2 regions of the Streptomyces sp. NPDC094143 genome follow, and region 2 is predicted to be linked to the other one. Evidence: predicted binding sites of a transcription regulator. Region 2 holds the regulator's gene; the other holds the start of a gene.
What was found. The regulator HspR, encoded in region 2, represses chaperone genes until heat shock. The targets are predictions, from matches to a motif close to TTGAGNNNNNNNNNCTCAA.
Positions count from the first base shown of each region.

Region 1 (7,641 bases), on a different contig from region 2:
GTGATGAAGCGCAGCTCCGTCTTCGTGTGCACCGCGATCACCGACAGGCCTGTGGTGATCAGCACCGAGATGACGACCAGCGCGCCCAGCTTGGTCTTGATCGAGAACGGGCTCACCTTTCCCCAGGGTTCCGGCTCCCCGGGGTTCCTCCGTGCAGCCGGCCCGCCGCTCATGGCGTCGGGGTCTCCAGGGCGTAGCCCACACCGTGCACGGTGCGGATCCGCTCGGCGCCGATCTTCCGGCGCAGCGCCTTGATGTGGCTGTCGACCGTGCGCGTGCCGGAGGCGTCCGCCCAGTCCCAGACCTCGGCGAGCAGCTGCTCACGGGAGAGGACCGCGCGGGGGGTGTTCGCGAGGCACACCAGCAGGTCGAACTCGGTGGGCGTGAGGTGGACGTCCTCGCTGCGCACCCGGACCCGGCGCTGCGCGTGGTCGATCTCCAGTTCGCCCAGGCGCAGGATGCCGCTGCGCGGAGTCGCGGCGGCCAGCGCGGCCCGCTCCACGCGACGCAGCAGCACGTGCACGCGCGCCGCCAGCTCCCGCATCGAGAACGGTTTGGTCATGTAGTCGTCGGCGCCGACGCCGAGACCGACCAGCATGTCGGTCTCGTCGTCGCGCGCGGTGAGCATCAGCACCGGAACCGGGCGGGCGGCCTGCACGCGACGGCAGACCTCCAGACCGTCGAAGCCGGGCAGCATGATGTCGAGGATCAGCAGGTCCGGCTGCCAGGCCTCGGCGGTGTCGACGGCGGCCGGACCGTCGCCCGCGGTTTGCACGAGGAATCCCTCGGCTCGCAGGCGGGTCGCGATGGCGTCGACGATCGTGGCGTCGTCCTCGACGACGAGCACCCGGCGCTGCGCGCCCGGGGTAGCCGTCGCCGAACCGTTGTGGGAGGTCTGTGTCTGCTCCATCGCCCGCCCCTGGGGTGTGCTTTCCGGAATCAGTGGGGTGATTCCTTCTGACTGGCTATGCCTGCGCATCGTTGCGATTGACGCTTGAATGATCGGCGTCAGAGGAGCAGCGTACGGGCAGGCAGCACGCCTTTGCTATCCAGGGCGGATGGCGAGGTGCACCACGTCGGGAACGCCCCGGGCAACCGGGATCTCTTCGGTACGCACCTGTTGGAACCCGGCATTCCACAAGGTTTCTTCGAATTCCGGAGAGGGCTGGGCGGACCAGACGGCGAGTACCCCGCCGGGCCTCAACACCCGCGCGCAGCCCGCCAGTCCGGCTTCGCCGTAGAGCTGCGCGTTGCCCTCCGTCACGGTCCAGTCGGGGCCGTTGTCTATGTCGAGGCACAGGGCGTCGTACGTGTCGGATGTCTCATTGACGTAGGCGACGAGATCGGCTTCGACGATTTCCGTGCGGGGGTCGGCGAGGGCCTCGGCGGAGATCGCGGAGAGTGGGCCGGCGCGGTGCCATTCGACGATCGCGTGCTCGCGTTCCACCACCGCGATCCGGCCCCAGCGGGCGTTTGCGGCGGCGTGCGCCAGGGAGAAGCCGACGCCGAGTCCGCCGATGAGTACGTCGGGGCGCTCCCGGCCGGGCAGGGCGTCCAGGGCCGCGTCGACCAGTCGCCGCTCCGAGCGGCCGTCGGAGGTGTCCATCAGGAAACAGCCGTTGGCGATGATCTCCAGCCGGTCACCGTGCCGCCGCAGCACGACCTCGCCGTGCGGGCCGTCGCGCCGGTCCAGGACGTCAGGCGTGTCGTATGAGGTGGGCATCGGCTCATCCTGGCAGGTCCGGGTCACCGTGGGCGCAAGATTATCGGGGGGACGCCGCGGGAAGCCACGAGGTCGCCGTGCATCGGCCCGCGCGTGGCGCCCGTCACAGACAGCGGGGCGGGAGCGGGCGAAGGCTGGGACCCGACGGAAGGAGCGTCCCCTGTGGAACGCGCCGCGCCGCCCGGCGGGACGGCCCCACCCGCGCCGGCCGCTGCGCCGGGGCCGCCGGCCGACGGACCGCTGCCGGAGGGTGTGCCGCTGCCGGGGGGTGCCTGTGCCGAGGGGTGCCTGTGCCGAGGGGTGTGCCGCTGCTGGACGGCGTGCCGGGGCGGCGCGGCCCGTACGGCACGGCGCATCGGGGCCGGCTGAAGTCGCGCCCCGCGGCCGCGTCCCGGCGCCGGGTGCCGCGTCCCTGGCGGCTGCTGCCCACGCCCGCCGCAACGCCGTTCACCTTCGGGTACGCGGTCCTGCTCTGCGCCACCTCACTGATCCGCGCGCACGCCGACCCCGCCGTGGTGCACGCCCTGCTCCAGGGCTCCAGCACGGACGTGGCGCACCTGGTGCGCGCGCCGGAACGGGTCCTGGTCGGCAGCGCGCTGTGGGTCGCGGGCGGGCTGGTCCCGCCGTTCGCGATCGGGTTCGTGCTGGTGCTGACCGCGCTGGAACGGCGGATCGGCGGGCTGCGCACGGCCGGGGTCTTCCTGCTCGGGCACGTCCTCGCCACCCTGGCGACCGAGGTCCCGGTGGGCCTCGCGGTGCTGGCCGGAGCGTTCCGCCGAAGGCGGCCGGCGGGGGCAGGCGCAGCCAGGGCGGGAGCAGACCGGCCAGGGCGCCGGTGGCGGCGGCGACGCCGAAGGTCGACGCCGTAGTCGAGGCGGTGGAGGGAGGAGCCGGACAGGTGCCCCTGCGTGACCTGCTCGCCTTCACCGACCCACTGACGAACTGGGGGCATCCGATCGCCCTGACCATCGGCGTCGCGACCTGGCCGCTGGTGCGGCGGTGGCGCCTGGCCCGCCCGGCCCCGGGGCAGTCGCTGAGGGCGGGGCTGCCCGGGCAGGTGGCCTCAGGCGGGCCGCTCGGCCCGCGCCGACCCCGAGGAATCGTGTCGAGCGCTGGTCAGCCAGGCCCTCATCTCCCAGCCCAGAGCCTCGTACAGGCCTCGCCCCGCGGGTGTGCCGGCCAGGACACCGGTCCGTGCTCCCTGCCGGGCGGCGGCGCTCTGCAGGGTCCGCATGACGAAGCTGCCCAGTCCCTTGCGGCGATGTTCCGGGGCGGTCTCGATCCGGTCGGCGACGGCGGTGTCGCCGGTGGGGGTGATCTGCCCGCGTGCCGCCAGGGAACCGTCCGGGGCGGCCAGCATCACGCGCGTCACCCCGCCCCGCGACCATGTGCGCAGCCGGTGGCCGGCGGGGACGTCCGGAGGTTCCCCCGCCGTCAGCGGGATCGTCATGAGGCAGCCGGGCTCGGGGTCGATCCACCAGTCGTCGCCCAGCCAGCCGGCGACCACCGCCGGATCCCGGAAGGCCTTCAGCCACACGCCGTCGCCGGTCACCGCGCCGGCCACCTTGCGGACGGTGGTCTCGTCGAGGCCCTCACCCGTGGTGCCGAACACGTGCCGGGTGGCGTGCCCGTACAGCCCCACGTCGATCGTCCAGCCCCACGGCTCGGCCACGGGCGGCGCCGCCCCGCGTGACACGACCCACCCGTCCACCCACGCCCGCACGGTCTCGTCCACGCCGCTCCTGTAATCCACGAACTCCGCCTTCGCCTATTACTGGGGTGACCCTATGCGGCCCCTTCGCCGTCGCGTCAGCGGTGATCGCTGACAGCGAACACGAGTCGGGGAACAACCGGCCGTCCCCAAGCATTGAGTCGGCATAGCTCAACTTGACTGCCGAAGGGGAGATCATGGCTTCGACGTCCACACCGCTCACCCTGCCCGTGCTGCCGCTCGACGGCGAAGTCGTGCTGCCCGGGATGGTGGTCCCGCTGGATCTGAGCGACTCCGAGGTCCGTGCCGCGGTGGAGGCCGCACAGGCCGCCGCTCGGACAACGCCCGGAAAGCCCCGGGTACTCCTGGTGCCGCGCATCGACGGGACGTACGCGAACACCGGTGTCCTCGGCACCGTCGAGCAGGTCGGCCGGCTGGCCGACGGCGATCCGGGCGCGCTGATCCGCGGCCGGGGGCGGGTGAGGATCGGTGCGGGGACCACGGGCCCCGGCGCGGCCCTGTGGGTCGAGGGCACCAGCGTCGACGAGACCGTGCCGGAGCCGCTGCCCGGGCAGGTCGCCGAGCTGGTCAAGGAGTACAAGGCCCTCGCCACCGCCTGGCTGCGCAAGCGCGGCGCCTGGCAGGTGGTCGACCGGGTCCAGGCCATCGACGACGTCTCGGCGCTCGCCGACAACTCCGGCTACTCGCCGTTCCTGACCACCGACCAGAAGGTCGAACTGCTGGAGACCACCGACCCGGTGGCCCGGCTCAAGCTCGCCACGCAGCAGTTGCGCGACCACCTCGCCGAGCAGGACGTGGCCGAGACCATCGCCAAGGACGTCCAGGAGGGCGTCGACAAGCAGCAGCGCGAGTTCCTGCTGCGCCGCCAGCTCGAAGCGGTCCGCAAGGAGCTGCGCGAGCTCAACGGCGAGCAGGAGGGCGAGGAGTCCGACGACTACCGCGCCCGGGTGGAGGCCGCCGACCTGCCCGAGAAGGTCCGCGAGGCCGCCCTGAAGGAGGTCGACAAGCTGGAGCGCTCCTCCGACCAGTCGCCCGAGGGCTCGTGGATCCGCACCTGGCTCGACACGGTCCTGGAGATGCCGTGGAACGAGCGCACCGAGGACGCCTACGACATCCAGGGCGCCAAGGCGGTCCTGGACGCCGAGCACGCCGGTCTCGAGGACGTCAAGGAGCGCATCACCGAGTACCTGGCGGTGCGCAAGCGGCGCAACGACCGGGGACTGGGCGTGGTCGGCGGCCGGCGCGGCGGTGCCGTGCTCGCGCTGGTCGGCCCGCCCGGCGTCGGCAAGACCTCCCTCGGCGAGTCCGTCGCCCACGCGATGGGCCGCAAGTTCGTCCGCGTCGCCCTCGGCGGCGTCCGCGACGAGGCCGAGATCCGCGGCCACCGGCGCACCTACGTCGGTGCCCTGCCCGGCCGGATCGTCCGGGCCGTCAAGGAGGCCGGTTCGATGAACCCGGTCGTGCTGCTCGACGAGATCGACAAGGTCGGCTCGGACTTCCGGGGCGACCCGGCCGCCGCCCTGCTCGAAGTGCTCGACCCGGCGCAGAACCACACCTTCCGCGACCACTACCTGGAGGTCGAGCTCGACCTCTCGGACGTGGTCTTCCTCGCCACCGCCAACGTCCTGGAGGCGATCCCGGAGGCCTTGGCCGACCGCATGGAGATCGTCCGCCTGGACGGTTACACCGAGGACGAGAAGATCGTCATCGCCCGGGACCACCTGCTCCCGCGCCAGCTGGAGCGGGCCGGGCTCGACAAGGACGAGGTGACGATCGACGAGAGCGCGCTGCGCAAGCTCGCCGGCGAGTACACGCGCGAGGCGGGCGTGCGGACCCTGGAGCGGTCCATCGCGCGGCTGCTGCGCAAGGTCGCGGCCCAGCACGAACTGGGCGAGCGAGAGCTGCCCTTCACCGTCACCGAGGCGCACCTGCGGGACCTGATCGGCCGGCCGCACCACGTGCCCGAGTCCGCCCAGGACCCGGCCGAGCGCCGGACGGCCGTGCCGGGCGTGGCCACCGGACTCGCGGTGACCGGAGCGGGCGGTGACGTGCTCTACGTCGAGGCGTCCCTGGCCGACCCGGAGACCGGCGCGGCCGGACTGACCCTGACCGGTCAGCTGGGCGACGTGATGAAGGAGTCCGCGCAGATCGCGCTGAGCTTCCTGCGCTCCCACGGCGCCGAGCTGGAACTGCCGGTGGGTGATCTGAAGGACCGGGGCGTGCACATCCACTTCCCGGCGGGCGCGGTTCCCAAGGACGGCCCGAGCGCCGGCATCACGATGACCACGGCCCTGGCGTCCCTGCTGTCCGGACGGCTGGTCCGCACGGACGTGGCGATGACCGGCGAGGTCTCGCTGACCGGGCGGGTGCTGCCGATCGGCGGCGTGAAGCAGAAGCTGCTCGCGGCGCACCGGGCGGGCGTCACCACGGTGATCATCCCCAAGCGCAACGAGCCCGACCTGGACGACGTCCCGGCGGAGGTGCTGGACAAGCTCGACGTCCGCGCCGTCACCGACGTCCGCCAGGTCCTGGAACTGGCGCTCGCGCCCGCGACGAACAGCGCGGCGCCGGAGGTTCCGGTCGCGGCGTGACGGACGCGGCCGGTTGAGGAAGGCCCGGGTTCCCGTGCGGGGGCCCGGGCCTTCACCGTGTGGTGGGCCTGTGGACACGGACGCCCTGACCTGGGAATACTTGCCGGGCTGCGGCGCCGACGGCGGCCGGAGGACAATTCCAGTAGCGACGAAACAGGCAGGGACTGACGTGCACGAGGGCGGCAACGACGACGGACACCGGGCCGGAAGCGGTGTGGACCGGCCCGCCTTCCTCGCGCTGGAGCGGGAACTGACCGTCCTGCTGCGGCGGGCCCGGGCCAGCCAGGGCGAGATGGCCCGCGAGGTCCACCCCGACCTGGAGTCGTCCGCCTACGGGCTGCTCGTCCGGCTGGACGAGTGCGGCAAGCAGCGGGCCACCGAGCTCGCCGCGTACATCGGCGTCGGCAAGGCGACGATGTCCCGCCAGCTGCGCGCCCTGGAGGAGCTCGGCCTGGTCGCCCGCGAGCCCGACCCCGCCGACGGCCGCGCCTGGCTGGTCGCTCTCACGCAGGAGGGCCAGGACCGGGTCCGCCGGGTCCGCGAGGCCCGCCGCGCCCGTTACGCCGGCCGCCTGGCCGACTGGGAGACCCGCGAGGTCACGGAACTGGCCCGGCTGCTGCACCAGCTCAACCGGGGCATGGAGAAGTAGAGGGGCGGCCGCCCTCTCAGAACTCGGCGAACACCACCGTCGCGTCGTCGTGCCGCTTGCTCCGGCCCAGCGACGTCGCGGCGGAATCCGCCCGTTCCAGCGTCCGCACCCGGTCCACCAGCGCCTGCGGCCCCTCTTTGCGCACGACCTGGAAGCAGTCCGCCCAGTCGCCCTCCCCGAACCTCTCCACCCAGCGGGTCGCCCCGTCCGTCAGGGCGGCCAGGGCGCGTACCTCCCGGCGGGGCAGGGTGCCGGCCACGGCCAGTCCAGCCACCGAGGGATCGGCCGCCGCCGTGAAGAAACCGCCCTCCTTGTTCCGCAGCGTCGCGTCCACCACCGCGTCCGTGGCCAGTGCCGAACGGGGCAGCAGAGCCAGCCGGTCGTCCAGGACGGGCGTCACCAGGCCGTCCGGGGACTCCAGGAGGAGGGCCGAGTCCGACAGGACGAGGTACTCCACCGCGTCCGGATCCCAGCGGGCCACGACCACCGTGGCCTGAGGGGTGCGGGGGTGAGAAAGGTCACAGGTTGAAGCGTGTGCCTCGGCGGTACGCGCGATAGCGCGGGACAAGGCCTCGACCAGGGGAACATCCGGGAGTGAAACGGTCAGTTCGGTCAGTGCGCCGCCGAGGCGGGCGGTGAACCAGGGGACGGAATGCAGACACCCCGTCCCGGCCTTCGGTGGCGTCACACCGTCCAGCACGACGAGCGAACCGCCCTGTCCTGAAGCCGGTAGCCCGACAGCGGCGAAGTCCTCGTTGGGGCGGTCGGCGTCTCCGGGCTCCGAGGCGAGTTCAGTACGCATCCAGCCAGTCTGCACGAGCCCTTCACATGGTCCGCAAAAGGCTGGCAATGGTTGCCGTACCGGCGCACCCGCGCAGGTCAGGCGCCTGGTTTGGGAGGGAATGATTTGTTCCGGGAAGACGCGGTGGCGAATACTGCCACCGCC
Region 1 is NZ_JBEOTZ010000029.1:47,013-54,653, forward strand. It holds gene ABTZ58_RS29855 (sensor histidine kinase) at 1-173, opposite strand, end outside; gene ABTZ58_RS29860 (response regulator transcription factor) at 170-910, opposite strand; gene ABTZ58_RS29865 (spermidine synthase family protein) at 1,046-1,723, opposite strand; gene ABTZ58_RS29870 (rhomboid-like protein) at 2,014-2,592, shown strand; gene ABTZ58_RS29875 (GNAT family N-acetyltransferase) at 2,787-3,458, opposite strand; gene lon (endopeptidase La) at 3,632-6,046, shown strand; gene ABTZ58_RS29885 (MarR family winged helix-turn-helix transcriptional regulator) at 6,216-6,695, shown strand; gene ABTZ58_RS29890 (protein phosphatase 2C domain-containing protein) at 6,712-7,497, opposite strand.
Region 1: a site for HspR is predicted at 3,591-3,609, ahead of lon (endopeptidase La). Genes of this name have one in related genera too.

Region 2 (7,641 bases):
TGCGCCGGTCGGTCCGTGAATCCGCTCGCTGCCACCCGAGCGGTCGCCGCACGCGGGGGGTGCCGTGCCCGCGGCCGGTGTGCGACCTTTTGTGATCACGGGACGGGCCCGTCCGCCCGGCGAGGGGGAGAGATGAACGACCCGGGGGAAGCGGCCGGCCTTCGGCGCCTGCCCGCCGTCGACACGCTGCGGGGCTTCGCCCTGCTGGGCATCCTGGTGGTCAACAGCGCGCAGATGATGAGCCCCTGGGAGGCGGAGGGGTTCCGCGACCCCGGCGCGGCGCCCGTGGACCACCTGGCCGTCTGGCTGGTGACGGCGCTGGCGTCGAGCAAGTTCTACCTGCTGTTCTCGTTCCTGTTCGGCTACAGCTTCACACTGCAGGCCGTCTCCGCCGAGCGGGACGGCGCAAGCATCACCGCGCGCTTCCTGCGCCGTTCCCTGGGCCTGGTGCTCCTCGGCCTGGCGCACGCCGTCCTGCTGTACACCGGCGACATCCTCCTGACCTACGGCCTGCTGGGCCTGGTGCTGTTGTGGGCGCGGCGGACCGCACCGGCCACGGCCGTGAGGGCCGCCGCCTGGATCTACGGCGTGTTCGGCGCCCTCCTCGTCGCACTGGGGGCGCTCACCACGGCGGTGGACGCGCAGGAGCCGGTGCCGCACGGGGCGATCGCCGAGGCCGTGGCGGCCTACCGCGGCACCGCCGGCACGGTCGTGCGGGAGAACCTGGACCGGCTGCCGCTCACCCTCGTCGCCGCGCTGCTCATGGCTCCGGGCGTGCTCGCGGCCTTCTTCCTCGGTCTGGCGGCGGGCAAGCGGCGCCTGCTCGCTCCCGGCGGGGTGGGCCGCGCCCGGCTGCGGCGGACCGCCGCCGCGGGACTGGCCGTCGGAGTCCCGGGGGCGGTCTTCTTCGCCTGCGCCGCCCAGGGGCCGCTGGACGACCGCTGGCACCTCCTGGGCGTCGGCGTGGGCACCCTGACGGCGCCGGCCCTGTCGGCCGCGTACGCGTGCCTGCTGCTGCTCCTGCTGGACTCCCCGCGGGGAGACCGCGTGCGGCGGCTCTTCGCCCCGGCGGGCCGCCTCGCGCTGACGAACTACCTCGGGCAGTCCCTGGTCGTCATGTGGGTGGCGACGGCGTACGGCCTGTCCCTGTACGGGCGCCTGGGAGCGGCCGCCGTGCTGCTGCTCGCCCTCGCCGTGTACGCGCTCCAGCTGGCCCTGAGCACGGCGTGGCTGCGGCGCTTCCGGCACGGGCCCGCCGAGTGGCTGCTCCGGGCGATCACCCTGGCGGGACGCCCGGGACGCCCGGGACGCCCCCGCGCCCCGCGGACGCCGGAACCGGCTAGTTGAGGCCGGCCGCCTCGCACGCCGCCTTGTACTTGGCCGTGCAGATGTCCGACACCTTGTAGATGTCGTCGGCCACGACGGTGTCCGCGATGTTCTTCTTGGTCAGCGCGACCACCGGCACGAGCTGGGCCGGGATGCCCTTGTGGGTGGGGCTGTCGACCTTGTCGCGGGTGAGGGCGGCGAACTGGATGTCGCGGCCCTGGACCTTGGCGACGGCCATCTCCGCGGCGCTCTCCGCCTCCTGCGGGTACGACTTGTAGACGCTCATGTACTGCTCGCCGGCGAGGATCCGCTGCACGGCCGCGAGTTCCGCGTCCTGGCCGGTGATCGGCGGCAGGTCGGTCACGCCCGCGGCCTGCAGGGCCTTGACGATGCCGCCGGCCATGCCGTCGTTGGCCGAGTAGACGGCGGCGATGTTGTCCTTGCCGATCTTCGCGATCGCCCCGGCCATGTTGGCCTGGGCGTTCTCCGGCTTCCAGTCCTTGGTGTCGAAGGACTGCGCGATCGTCACCTTGCCGTTGAGTTCGGACATCGCCCCGGCCTTGAACTGCTTGGCGTTGGGGTCCGTCGGCGAGCCGTTCATCATGACGATCTTGTCGGACAGGCTCGCGTTCTCGCCGATGGCCTCCAGCAGGGTGCGCCCCTGGACCTCGCCGACCAGTTCGTTGTCGAAGGAGATGTACGCCTCGATCGGGCCCTCGGCCAGCCGGTCGTAGGCGATGACCGGGATGCCGGCCTGCTTGGCCTTCTTCACGCTGTCCGCGATGGCGTGCGAGTCGACCGCGTCCAGCAGGATCACGTCGACCCGGTCGTCGATCATCTGCTGCATCTGGGCGGCCTGCTTGTCGGCGCTGGCCTCGGCGTTGGCGTACTCGACGCGGCCCTTGTCGTTGGTGAGGGACTCGACCTTCCGCTTGATGATCGGGTAGTCGAAGTTCTCGTAGCGCGTGTTGGCCTTCTCCGGCAGCAGCAGGCCCACGGTGATGTCGTTGCCCTTGGTCGGGCTCGCGTCGTCACTGCTCCCGGTCGCGTTGAGCACGCCGCAGCCGGCGAGCGGGAGGGAGATCGTGGCGGCGGCCACGGATATGGCGATACGACGACGCATGCGGGGCTCACTTCGCGTGTGATTCGGACGTGGGCACAGCATTACGGCCCATGTGTCTGAAAAGACAACGCGGACGCGCCCCCCAGCGTCAAGCGGAACCACTTAACGAGATGGCAACACCACGCTCCGCAGCAGTTGTGAAGACTCTGCGGAATCATCTTCAAGTGCCCTGCACCACAGGGGCATCGGCGGGAGGCCGGAGAAAACGCCACAAGGCACGCGAAAGGGACCGGGAGTCAACTCCCGGTCCCTCCCCGTGATTTCGCGGGTGCTGCCGCGTCAGTCGGACTGCTGCTGCCGTTTCGGCCGCCACACCACCAGCGCGCTGGTCTGCTGGACCTCCTGGTACGGCACCAGGTCCCGGCGGTACGACGCGTGCACCGCCGCCTCGCGCTGGCGCATGGCCGCCGCGGCGCCGTCGAGCGCGTCCTCCAGCTCGGCCACCCGGGACTGGAGGGCCGCGACCTGGTTCTCCAGTTCGATGATGCGCTTGATTCCGGCCAGGTTGATGCCCTCGTCCTGCGACAACTGCTGCACCTGCCGGAGCAGTTCGATGTCGCGGGCCGAGTAGCGGCGGCCCCGGCCGGCGGTGCGGTCCGGGGACACCAGGCCCAGACGGTCGTACTGGCGCAGGGTCTGCGGGTGCAGGCCGGACAGCTGGGCCGCCACCGAGATGACGTAGACCGGGGTCTCCTCGGTCAGTTCATACGGGTTGCGTCGACGACCGTCCATCTGACTCATGCTCCCTTCGCGGCCTGGAACAGCTCCGCCCGCGGATCCTCACCCGCGGTCGCCTCGCGATACGCCTCGAGTGCGTCACGAGCCTTCCCCGTCACGTCCTTCGGGACACTCACCTCGACGGTGACCAGGAGGTCGCCGCGGGTGCCGTCCTTGCGGACCGCGCCCTTGCCCCGGGCGCGCATCGTACGGCCGTTCGGCGTGCCGGGGGGCAGCTTCAGCGTGACGGGCGGGCCGCCCAGCGTCGGCACCCGGACCTCGCCGCCGAGGGCCGCCTCCGTGAAGGTGACCGGGACGGTGACGGTGAGGTTGTCGTCCTTGCGGCCGAACACCGGGTGGGAGTCGACGTGCACGACCACGTACAGGTCGCCCGCCGGGCCGCCGCGCTCGCCCGGCGCGCCCTTGCCGCGCAGCCGGATCCGCTGGCCGTCGCTGACGCCCGCCGGGATGCGCACCTGCATGGTCCGCGAGGACTTGGCCCGGCCACTGCCCTTGCAGACGTCGCAGGGGGTCTCGGCGATCAGGCCGCGGCCCTTGCAGTCCGGGCAGGGGTCGGTGAGGGAGAAGCCGCCGCCGCTGCCCCGGGCGACCTGCCCGGTGCCGACGCAGGTCGGGCACACGCGCGGCGTGCCGTTCTTGTCGCCGGTGCCCGAACAGGCCTTGCAGGGCGACTGCGAGGACATCCGCAGCGGGACGGTCGCGCCCTCGATGGCCTCGGTGAAGCTGAGCGTCACCTCGGACTCGATGTCCTGGCCGCGCCGGGGCTGCGTACGCGTCCCCGGGCCGGCGCCGCCGCGGTTGAACAGGCCCCCGAAGACGTCACCGAGTCCGCCGCCGAAGCCGCCGGCGCCCTGGCCCCCCTGACCGCCCCCGAAGAGGTCGCCCAGGTCGAAGTTGAAGGAGCCGCCCGCGCCGCCGGGCCCCGGACGGAAGCCGCCGTTGCCGAAGAGGGCGCGCGCCTCGTCGTACTCCTTGCGCTTCTTGGGGTCACCGAGGATGTCGTTGGCCTCGGAGATCTCCTTGAAGCGCTCCTCGGCCTTGACGTTTCCCTTGTTGGCGTCCGGGTGGAACTCGCGGGCGAGCTTCCGGTACGCCTTCTTGATCTCGGCCTCGGTGGCGTCCTTGGGGACGCCGAGGACCTTGTAGTAGTCCTTCTCGATGAAGTCCTTGGTGCTCATCCTCGACGCCCCTCCTTCCCTTCGTCCACGTCAGCCCTCGTCCGGGCCACCGCTCTCCTTGTCGTCGGCTTCGGCGGACTCCTCCGCCTTGACCGTCTGTGCCCCCGGCTGGGGCTCGGCCACCGCCACCCGCGCGGGGCGGATGGTGCGCTCGCCGATCCGGTACCCGGGCTGCAGAATCGCCACGCAGGTCGTCTCGGTGACGTCCGGCGCGTAGCTGTGCATCAGGGCTTCGTGGATCGTCGGGTCGAAGGGCTCGCCCTCCTTGCCGAACTGCTGCAGGCCCATCTTCGCCGCGGTGCTCTCCAGCGACTCGGCGACGGACTTGAAGCCGCCCACCAGTTCGCCGTGTTCGCGTGCGCGGCCGATGTCGTCGAGCACGGGCAGGAGCTCGGTCAGGAGGTTCGCGATGGCGATCTCCTTGACCGCGATCCGGTCGCGCTCGACCCGGCGGCGGTAGTTCTGGTACTCGGCCTGGAGCCTCTGCAGGTCCGCGGTGCGCTCACCGAGGGCGGTGCGCACCTGGTCCAGCTGGGCCACCAGACCGGGGTCCTGGCCCGTGTCCCCGGCCGGGGCCGCCTCCTCCTCCGGGGAGGAGGAGGCGGCCTTCGGCTCGGCGTCGTCGGAGGTGGCGCCGGAAGGGACGTCGGGCTGCTGCTCGTCGAAGCCCGGGGTCTCCTCCGTCACGCGGCACCGTCCTTCCGGTCCTCGTCGACGATCTCGGCGTCGACGACGTCGTCGTCGGCCTTGGCGTCACCGGCGTCCGCGCCGGCTCCGGCGGAGGCACCGCCGGCGGCCTGGGCACCCTGGGCGTCGGCGTACATGGCCTGACCCAGCTTCTGGGAGACGGCCGCGACCTTCTCCGTGGCGGTGCGGATCTCGGCCGTGTCCTCGCCCTTGAGCTTCTCCTTCAGCTCGGCGACGGCCTCCTCGACCTCGGTCTTGATCTCGCCGGGGACCTTGTCCTCGTTGTCCTTGAGGAACTTCTCGGTCTGGTAGACGAGCTGCTCGCCCTGGTTGCGGGTCTCGGCGGCCTCGCGGCGCTTGTGGTCCTCCTCCGCGTAGCGCTCGGCCTCCTCGCGCATGCGGTCGACCTCGTCCTTCGGCAGCGAGGAGCCGCCGGTGACGGTCATCTTCTGCTCCTTGCCCGTGCCCAGGTCCTTGGCGGTCACGTGCATGATGCCGTTGGCGTCGATGTCGAAGGACACCTCGATCTGCGGGACGCCGCGGGGCGCCGGGGGCAGACCGGTCAGCTCGAACATCCCGAGCTTCTTGTTGTACGCCGCGATCTCCCGCTCGCCCTGGTAGACCTGGATCTGCACGGACGGCTGGTTGTCCTCGGCGGTGGTGAAGATCTCGGACCGCTTGGTCGGGATCGTCGTGTTCCGCTCGATGAGCTTGGTCATGATGCCGCCCTTGGTCTCGATGCCGAGGGACAGCGGGGTGACGTCGAGGAGCAGGACGTCCTTGACCTCGCCCTTGAGGACACCGGCCTGCAGGGCGGCGCCGATGGCGACGACCTCGTCCGGGTTGACGCCCTTGTTGGCGTCCTTGCCGCCGGTCAGCTCCTTGACGAGCTCGGCGACGGCGGGCATGCGGGTCGAGCCGCCGACCAGGACGACGTGGTCGATCTCGCTGATGGAGATGCCGGCGTCCTTGATGACGTTGTGGAACGGCGTCTTGCAGCGCTCCAGCAGGTCCGCGGTCAGCTGCTGGAACTGGGCGCGGGTGAGCTTCTCGTCGAGGTGCAGGGGGCCCTCGGCGGAGGCGGTGATGTAGGGCAGGTTGATCGAGGTCTCGGTGGACGAGGACAGCTCGATCTTCGCCTTCTCGGCGGCCTCGCGCAGACGCTGCAGGGCCATCTTGTCCTTGCCCAGGTCCACGCCGTGGCCGGACTGGAACTGCTGGACCAGGTAGTCGACGATGCGCTGGTCCCAGTCGTCACCACCGAGGTGGTTGTCACCGTTGGTGGCCTTCACCTCGACGACGCCGTCGCCGATCTCCAGCAGCGAGACGTCGAACGTACCGCCACCGAGGTCGAAGACCAGGATGGTCTGGTCGTCCTTGTCGAGGCCGTATGCCAGCGCGGCGGCGGTCGGCTCGTTGACGATGCGCAGCACGTTCAGACCGGCGATCTCGCCGGCCTCCTTCGTGGCCTGGCGCTCGGAGTCGTTGAAGTACGCCGGGACGGTGATGACCGCGTCGGTCACCTTCTCGCCCAGGTAGGCCTCGGCGTCCCGCTTCAGCTTCTGCAGCACGAAGGCGCTGATCTGCTGCGGGTTGAAGGGCTTCCCGTCGAGCTCGATCTTCCAGTCCGTGCCCATGTGGCGCTTGACGGAGCGGATGGTCCGGTCCACGTTCGTGACCGCCTGGCGCTTGGCGACCTCGCCGACGAGCACCTCACCGTTCTTCGCGAAGGCGACGACGGACGGCGTGGTCCTGGCGCCCTCGGCGTTGGTGATAACGGTGGGCTCGCCGCCCTCCAGAACGCTGACGACGGAGTTAGTCGTGCCCAGGTCGATGCCGACCGCACGTGCCATGGTTGATTCCTCCAGCTGACTTGAGTGGAACGGACTCAAGTGTGCACGACGGCACCCACCCGGTCAACAGAGCTGAGTCGAGCGGGCTCAACTCTTATCCGTTCCTTACGCGCAACGAGGCTCCGACCTGCGGCGATACTGAGCGTCGACCGGCGTACACAGGAACACGGGAGAGGGCCAACACCACCACCAGCGCCCCGCCCGCCACCCACCACAGGGCGCCGCCGCCCACCCGCTCGGCGTGCGCGAGTACCCCGACGAGCACTCCGGACAACGCCGCGAAGCCCAGCAGCAGGGTGACGCCCGGCACGGTCAGCCCGAGCCGCCGCAGCCGGTGTCCGAGGTGGCCGGGCCCGCTGCGGACGACGGGCCGCCCGTCCAGCCGCCGCGCCAGCAGCACCAGGACGGCGTCCGCGCTCGCCAGGGCCGTCAGCGCGAAGAGCACCCCCGCGCTCTCCCCGAGCCCGAACCCGGCCCGGACGTGCACCAGGCCGAGGGCGATCACGAACCCCGCCGACATGGACCCGCAGCTGCCCAGGCCCACGCGCGCGGGGTGCCAGTTGTGCAGCAGGAACCCGGTCAGCGCCGCTGCCAGCACGCTCATCAGCCCGGCGACCCCGTCCATGACGTCCACCGCCGCGCAGGCCGCCACCCCGAAGGCGGTGACCACCCCGGCCGTCCCCGCGAGCCCGTCGGCGTGGTCCAGTCCCCGGAAGGCGAAGGTCACCCCGACGGC
Region 2 is NZ_JBEOTZ010000008.1:21,476-29,116, reverse strand. It holds gene ABTZ58_RS12960 (DUF418 domain-containing protein) at 133-1,347, shown strand; gene ABTZ58_RS12955 (sugar ABC transporter substrate-binding protein) at 1,340-2,449, opposite strand; gene ABTZ58_RS12950 (heat shock protein transcriptional repressor HspR) at 2,729-3,181, opposite strand; gene dnaJ (molecular chaperone DnaJ) at 3,187-4,365, opposite strand; gene grpE (nucleotide exchange factor GrpE) at 4,396-5,052, opposite strand; gene dnaK (molecular chaperone DnaK) at 5,049-6,905, opposite strand; gene ABTZ58_RS12930 (MraY family glycosyltransferase) at 7,000-7,641, opposite strand, start outside.